DNA from 3 places in the Cohaesibacter marisflavi genome. Region 2 is predicted to be linked to each of the others. Evidence: predicted binding sites of a transcription regulator. Region 2 holds the regulator's gene; each other region holds the start of a gene.
What was found. Region 2 encodes LexA, which represses DNA repair genes until DNA is damaged. Its sites were predicted from a motif close to TGTTCNNNNTGTGTTCNG; they were not measured.
Positions count from the first base shown of each region.

Region 1: a site for LexA is predicted at 992-1,009, ahead of uvrA (excinuclease ABC subunit UvrA). Genes of this name have one in related genera too.
Region 3: a site for LexA is predicted at 1,297-1,314, ahead of ACKPCT_RS14180 (DNA recombination protein RmuC). Genes of this name have one in related genera too.

Region 1 covers NZ_OY762534.1:1,097,482-1,099,755, forward strand. Annotated here, with positions in the region: gene ACKPCT_RS06145 (cation diffusion facilitator family transporter) at 1-168, shown strand, start outside; gene ACKPCT_RS06150 (single-stranded DNA-binding protein) at 288-827, opposite strand; gene uvrA (excinuclease ABC subunit UvrA) at 1,214-2,274, shown strand, end outside.
Region 2 covers NZ_OY762534.1:843,740-846,013, forward strand. Annotated here, with positions in the region: gene ACKPCT_RS05055 (ComEC/Rec2 family competence protein) at 1-703, shown strand, start outside; gene lexA (transcriptional repressor LexA) at 794-1,507, opposite strand; gene ACKPCT_RS05065 (permease) at 1,805-2,274, opposite strand, start outside.
Region 3 covers NZ_OY762534.1:2,888,920-2,891,193, forward strand. Annotated here, with positions in the region: gene fmt (methionyl-tRNA formyltransferase) at 1-629, opposite strand, end outside; gene def (peptide deformylase) at 672-1,190, opposite strand; gene ACKPCT_RS14180 (DNA recombination protein RmuC) at 1,346-2,274, shown strand, end outside.

The DNA.
Region 1 (2,274 bases), 250 kb from region 2:
AGTCTCGATTTTCGCGATGACATGATTGTGGGGCAGTTGGAGACAGTGATTGCAGATCTTGAGCGTCACATTCGTGAGCGTGTGCCGCAGGTCCATCGCGTCTATATTGAAGCGCAGTCTTATGTAGACCACAAATCGGTCGAAGCGCAGCTGACTTCATCTCACTGAGTTACTCGAGATCCTTTGAACCGATATGCGTTGTAACGACTGGCTAAAAAATAGATCTTTAAAGGAAAAACCCGGCATTGAGCCGGGTTTTTGATTCTTTATCTGTGATGGGATACGCATCAAAACGGAATATCGTCGTCCATTTCGTCGCGGAAGCCACCAGAAGGCTGGCCACCCCCTGAAGGGCCCTGCCCGCCGCCGCCGAAGCCGCCCGGGTTTCCGCCACCATAACCACCGCCACCAGGGCCGCCGAAATCGCCGCCACCGGACTGGCCGCCGCCAAATCCGCCACCGCCACCGCCTTCGCCGCGGTTATCCAGCATGGTGAGGTTGCCATTAAAGCCTTGTAAGACGACTTCTGTGGAATATCGATCCTGTCCGCTCTGGTCCTGCCACTTGCGCGTCTGCAGCTGGCCTTCCAGATAGACCTTTGAGCCTTTTCTGAGATACTGCTCGGCGATCCGACACAGGCCCTCATTGAAAATGACCACGCGGTGCCATTCGGTCCGTTCGCGCCGTTCGCCAGAGTTGCGATCTTTCCAGCTTTCGGAAGTGGCGACAGACAGGTTGCAGATCGGGCGGCCATCCTGAGTTCTGCGAATATCGGGATCTGCTCCCAGATTGCCAACCAGAATGACTTTGTTTACGCTACCGGCCATTGCTTTGTCCTTTGTTTCTTTGCTGTGTCCTGATGATCCGATCAGGGTTTTGGCACAGCATATGCGGCTTCGCTGCTGACTTCCATATGGGCTTTGGCGCAATCCCCATCCTTTGGTTCATGCGTAATTTGCATAGTCGTGTTGCAATGAATAGGTTCACAACATAGAACAAATCAGGTACAAATAAAAGCCCTGCGCCTAACATGACCATGATTGGAAGCAATCAAAATTGGCCATTGCCTTGATTTTTATAAACCGATATTGCATCGGGAGAAAAATGTGACCCGTTGCCAAGGGAGCTGTGATCTCTGGCTCTCCAGGCATCGTAAAGCATAGTCGGGTGAAAACCAGACGCCTGCCTCGCGCTGATAGAAAGACTGTTTGACATGACGATTGATAAAAAAGTGTCCGTTGCACCTTCGATGAAAGCGATATCGATTCGCGGTGCCCGGGAACATAATCTCAAGAATGTTGATCTTGATATTCCGCGCGATCAGCTCGTGGTCATGACCGGCCTGTCTGGCTCCGGCAAAAGCTCGCTAGCGTTTGATACCGTCTATGCCGAAGGGCAGCGACGCTATGTTGAATCCCTCTCGGCCTATGCTCGCCAGTTTCTTGAAATGATGCAGAAGCCCGATGTGGATTCCATTGAGGGGCTTTCTCCTGCCATTTCCATCGAACAGAAAACGACCTCGCGTAACCCGCGTTCGACAGTCGGGACCGTGACTGAGATCTATGACTATCTGCGCCTTCTGTTCGCGCGCGTGGGTATTCCTTATAGTCCGGCGACAGGCTTGCCGATTGAAAGCCAGACGGTCAGCCAGATGGTGGACCGTGTCATGGAGCTGCCCGAGAAGACCCGCTTTTTGCTTTTGGCGCCCATTGTGCGTGGGCGCAAGGGCGAGTTCCGCAAGGAGTTAGCCGAGTTGGTCAAGCGCGGGCTCACGCGCTTCCGGATTGACGGGCAGATGTATGATGACGGCGATTTGCCGACGCTGGACAAGAAGTTCAAACACAATATCGAGGTTGTCGTTCACCGTATGGTGGTCAAGGAAGGCATCGAGAAACGCCTTGCCGACTCGCTCGAATTGGCTCTGGAGTTGGCCGATGGGCTGGCCATCGTCGAAATGGTGGATCAGAAGGAAGAGAATGGGGAAGCCAAGCGGGTTACTTTTTCGGAGAAGTTCGCCTGCCCTGTTTCCGGTTTCACCATTCCGGAGATCGAACCAAGGCTCTTTTCCTTTAACAATCCGTTCGGCGCCTGCCCTGTTTGTGATGGTCTGGGGAGTGAACTTCAGGTGAGCCCCGAGCTCGTCATCCCTGACAACTCCCGGAGCATCAAGGATGGGGCGATTGCGCCTTGGTCCAAGACCTCGTCTCCCTTCTATCGCCAGACGTTGGAGGCGTTGGCCAAGCATTTCGATTTCTCTCTTACGGTTCCCTGGAT
Region 2 (2,274 bases):
TGCCCTAGCAGCACTTGCCGTCTATACCATTCATCGCAAATGGCTTTCGTGGCTGGCTATTGTCCCGCTTACTGTTGCTGCCGCTCTGTGGTGGTTTGCGCCGCAGCCTGACATCTGGATAGCGCAGACGGGTACCCGAGTCGCCAGTCGCGATATCGAGGGGCATTGGCAAAGGACTGGGGGGCGCGGGATGACGCTCGACTATCGGTCTGTTCTAAGGGCTGATGGGGATGCGCGTGCTCTGGGGGATGGTGATAGTCAAGACCGAGAGCCGAAAAAAAATCTGCTCTTATCGCAAACAAGCGCATGTGATAGGCAGGCCTGTTTTGTGACGTCTCTGAATACATCCGCGGCAGGGAGGAGCGATTTGTCTCTGGCTATCGTCAACAAAGCGTCGGCTTTTTCTGAGGAATGCGCGCTTAGAGACATCATTGTGTCGCGTTTGCCGGTGCCCCAAAGCTGCAAGGGGCCAACGCTCGTGATCGGAGCCGACAGGTTGTCACAATCCGGTGCGCAGTTTCTGTATCTTCATAAACAGGATGAACAAGGTCTGTTTGCGCGGTTGGCTGAGGACTATTTTGACATTGATGGGTCCGCTGGGGAAGAAAAGACATCAGAGCCGGAGAAAAATCCACACTGGCAGATCGAGGCGATTGCCGCTCTGCCCGTTGGCAAACGCCCATGGATGCCGGAGAGACGCTAAAAGTCGCTTGATGTCCAAGAGAGAATAGATATGAAAAATGCGCCCTTGGGCGCATTAGATGAATTCTCGATGTGTCTGGAAGATCTTGCGTCAATATTGGCGCATCAGTCCGACCAGCTTGCCCTGCACCCGAACCCGATCTGGGCCGAAGATACGTGTTTCATAAGCCGGGTTGGCAGCTTCCAGCGCGATGGAAGCCCCTTTCTTGCGAATGCGTTTCAACGTTGCTTCTTCATCGTCGACCAGTGCGACAACAATATCACCTGAAACAGCGTCATCTGATTTTTTGATGACCACTGTGTCGCCATCCAGAATGCCCGCTTCAATCATCGAGTCGCCACGAACCTCAAGGGCAAAATGCTCGCCACCGCGCAGCATCTCTACCGGCACAGACACGCTGTGGGATTGGTGCTGAATGGCAGAAATGGGAACCCCCGCCGCGATGCGGCCCATGACCGGCACCGACACACCGGAGACTTCTTCTGTCTTTTCCGGCTCGACCGGCTCACTCGGGCGCGATTTGCCAAGACCACCTTCCACCACACTGGGCGAAAAGCCGCGGCTTGGCGTGCTGAGCGTTGGTTTGTGCGCTTCTGGTAGCTTGAGAACTTCCAACGCTCTGGCGCGGTTTGGAAGGCGCCGAATGAAGCCGCGTTCCTCAAGCGCCGTGATCAAGCGGTGAATGCCTGACTTGGAGCGCAAATCCAGAGCGTCTTTCATTTCGTCAAAGGAGGGGGGAACGCCTGATTCCTTGATGCGTTCATGGATGAACATTAGCAGCTCATGCTGTTTGCGTGTTAGCATTTCCCTCTCCAAATTCCGCGATCGCTTTGTTCTCATAAGCGAAACAACAGTGGCACAAATCACGAACAAACTATACATGTTCTTGCTGTGTTCTGCAAGCGTGAAAAAGACCTGATTTGTCAATAGGAAGAGGGAATTGTGCGGTTGCCCGGTCTTTCGGGGAGCACATTTTGGCTTTTGATTGGGGTGGGTTAGGCCATGATTCTCACGGGGCAGTCAAACATGGTGGCAAACAAAAGGCGTGGGGAATAAAGTCTCCACGCCGAAATCAGCAGATTGTGCTTCAGTCATCCATGATCAAAGTGGCAGAGGGATTGCTGCCCAGAAGCCAAGGGCGGTCAGTCCGTTCAGGACAAAGGTCATGATTGCAATGGCTGTAGCCGGAGGATCGATATGTGTGTCGCCATGAACCAGGAACAGGCGGGCGCACAATTCACCCAGAAAGGCACAAATGATGCCTACGATCAAAGCCCAGAGCATGCTGCCAGATGCAACGCCCGCAATGGCTGCAGGAAGCGCAATGTGGTGGGTTACAGGCACAGCAAGGCCGAGCGAAAGCAGGATCAGGCTGGCTGCTGCAAAGCCGAAAGCCAACAGGGCGCCGGTGCCGCCATAAGTGATGCCGAGCCAACCACCCAGAAGACCAACGCCTGCGCCGATAAGGGCAATTTGCCCCTTGGTGCTCTGGAAGGGCAACCATTTGATGGCATCGCTTGGATCGAAGAAAGAACGTCCTTCTTCAGCTTTGCCAAACAGGCCGGCTTTGC
Region 3 (2,274 bases), 2.0 Mb from region 2:
CGGCTTTCGGCCTTGTCGATTTTCTTGGCGTAGGTTACGCCCTCCTCGGCCTGAGGCCGGGAGGTAAGCAGCCCGCGCGACAGGGCGCCGAGCGCCCGCACCATCAGGTCGGCTCCCAGTACCATCATCTTGTCATGCAGGTCTTCAGCCGTCATCTGTCCTGTGATTGGGATGGTCTCTGACATGCAGATGTCGCCGGTATCGAGCCCCTCGTCCATGCGCATGACCTGAACGCCGGTCTCTGCATCGCCCGCCATGATGGCACGCTGGATGGGAGCTGCCCCGCGCCAGCGCGGCAGAAGCGAGCCATGCAGATTGAGGCAGCCTTCTTGAGGCGCATCAAGAATGGCCTTGGGCAGCAACAGGCCATAGGCTACAACCACAGCCACGTCCGCATCAAGAGCACGGAATTTCTCCTGCTCCTCTTCAGACTTCAGCGATGTTGGCGTAAAGACAGGAAGCCCGAGCTGATCGGCGGCCTGATGCACCGGCGTCTTGCGTTCTTCCATGCCGCGACCGGCCGGGCGCGGTGGCTGGCTATAGACAGCGACCACTTCATGGCCTTGCCCGACAATTTCCATCAGGGTCGGAACGGAAAAATCCGGCGTTCCCATAAAGACGACGCGCAGCATGGCATACCCTCGTTGCGTTGCAGTGATGATGGAAGACCGTTACAGGACGATCTTCTCTTTCTGTTTAGCCAGCTTGGTGAATTTCTTGATCACCCGATCCCGGCGCAGCTTCGAGAGATAGTCGATGAAGAGAGCCCCGTTGAGATGATCAAACTCATGCTGGGCGCAGGTTGCGGCCAGCTCATCCAGCTCGAGGGTCTGCGGCTTGCCATCGCGATCGAGAAATTCCATCGTCACCTGTTTGGGACGATCCACTTCTGCGTAATATTCAGGGATCGACAGGCAGCCTTCCTCGTGGGTATTCAGCTCTTCAGACTGAAAAATGATCTTTGGATTGATCATGCAGATGGGGGAATTCTCTTCGCGGGACACATCCATCACGAAGAGGCGTCTGTCCACGCCCACCTGTATGCCCGCCAGGCCAATGCCCGGGGCCTTGTACATGGTTTCAATCATGTTGTCGATCAAAGTGCGCAGCTCATCGTCTACGCGCTCAACCGGAAGCGATTGCTTTCGCAGGATCGGATCCGGCAATGTTACAATATCCATCACAGCCATGAAGCTGACATAAGCTTTTCAGCTTCAAGCGTCAATCTCAAAGGCGCGAAAGAATAGGAAATTCCTATGCTTTTCTAACCAATTCCGACCAAAGCACACACATCCATGTTCACACTTTGTTTCGCTCCGCTTCCGAATCGCTCTATAGTCGCGCCATGAATGACATTGTGATCACACTGGGCCAGCATGGCATAACGACCTTCCAGATCCTGATCGGCGCCTTGGGCTTGATCGGGCTACTGGTCCTTTGGCTTCTCATCAGCCTGTCGCGGCAGAATACCGTGCGAGCGCAGGAGCTGTTTGACGCGCAGGAACAGGCCCGCCGCCAAAGAGCACAGGTGGATGAACTCTCCCGGCTTCAAGCCGAGATGACGGGCCGCATGCAAACCATGGCCGAGATCTTCTCGACACGACAGACAGAGATGTCGCAGGCTCTGACCAACCGGATGGACGGCATGGGCCACCGGCTGAGCCAGACGGTAACCAAGAGCCTTGGTAATCAACAGAAGATGACAGGCGACCATTTGCGGGCGCTGCATGAGCGTTTGGCCCTGATCGACAAGGCGCAAGGCAACATCACCGAGCTTTCCGGACGGGTGGTCGAACTGCAGCAGATCCTTGCCAACAAGCAGGCGCGCGGCACCTTCGGACAAGGGCGCATGGAAGCCATTATCGAGGATGCCCTGCCCAAGCATGCCTATGATTTCCAGTTCACCTTATCAAACGGCAAGCGGCCTGATTGCGTGATCCATATTCCCAATGACACGGCCGTGTTGGTGATCGATGCCAAGTTTCCACTTGAAGGCTGGACGGCGGTGAAGGAAGCGGCCAATCCGGATGAAGACAAGGCCGCCCGTAGCCGATTTCGCAGTGATGTCAAAAAGCATATCAAGGATATATCGGAGCGTTATTTCCTCGTGGGCGAAACGCAGGATACGGCCTTCATGTTCGTGCCATCCGAGAGCCTGTTTGCCGATCTGCATGAGCAATTTGACGATGTGGTGCAAACGGCACATCGGGCGCGGATTGTCATCGTTTCGCCTTCCCTGCTGACCCTGTCCATTCAGGTCATCCAGTCGATCCT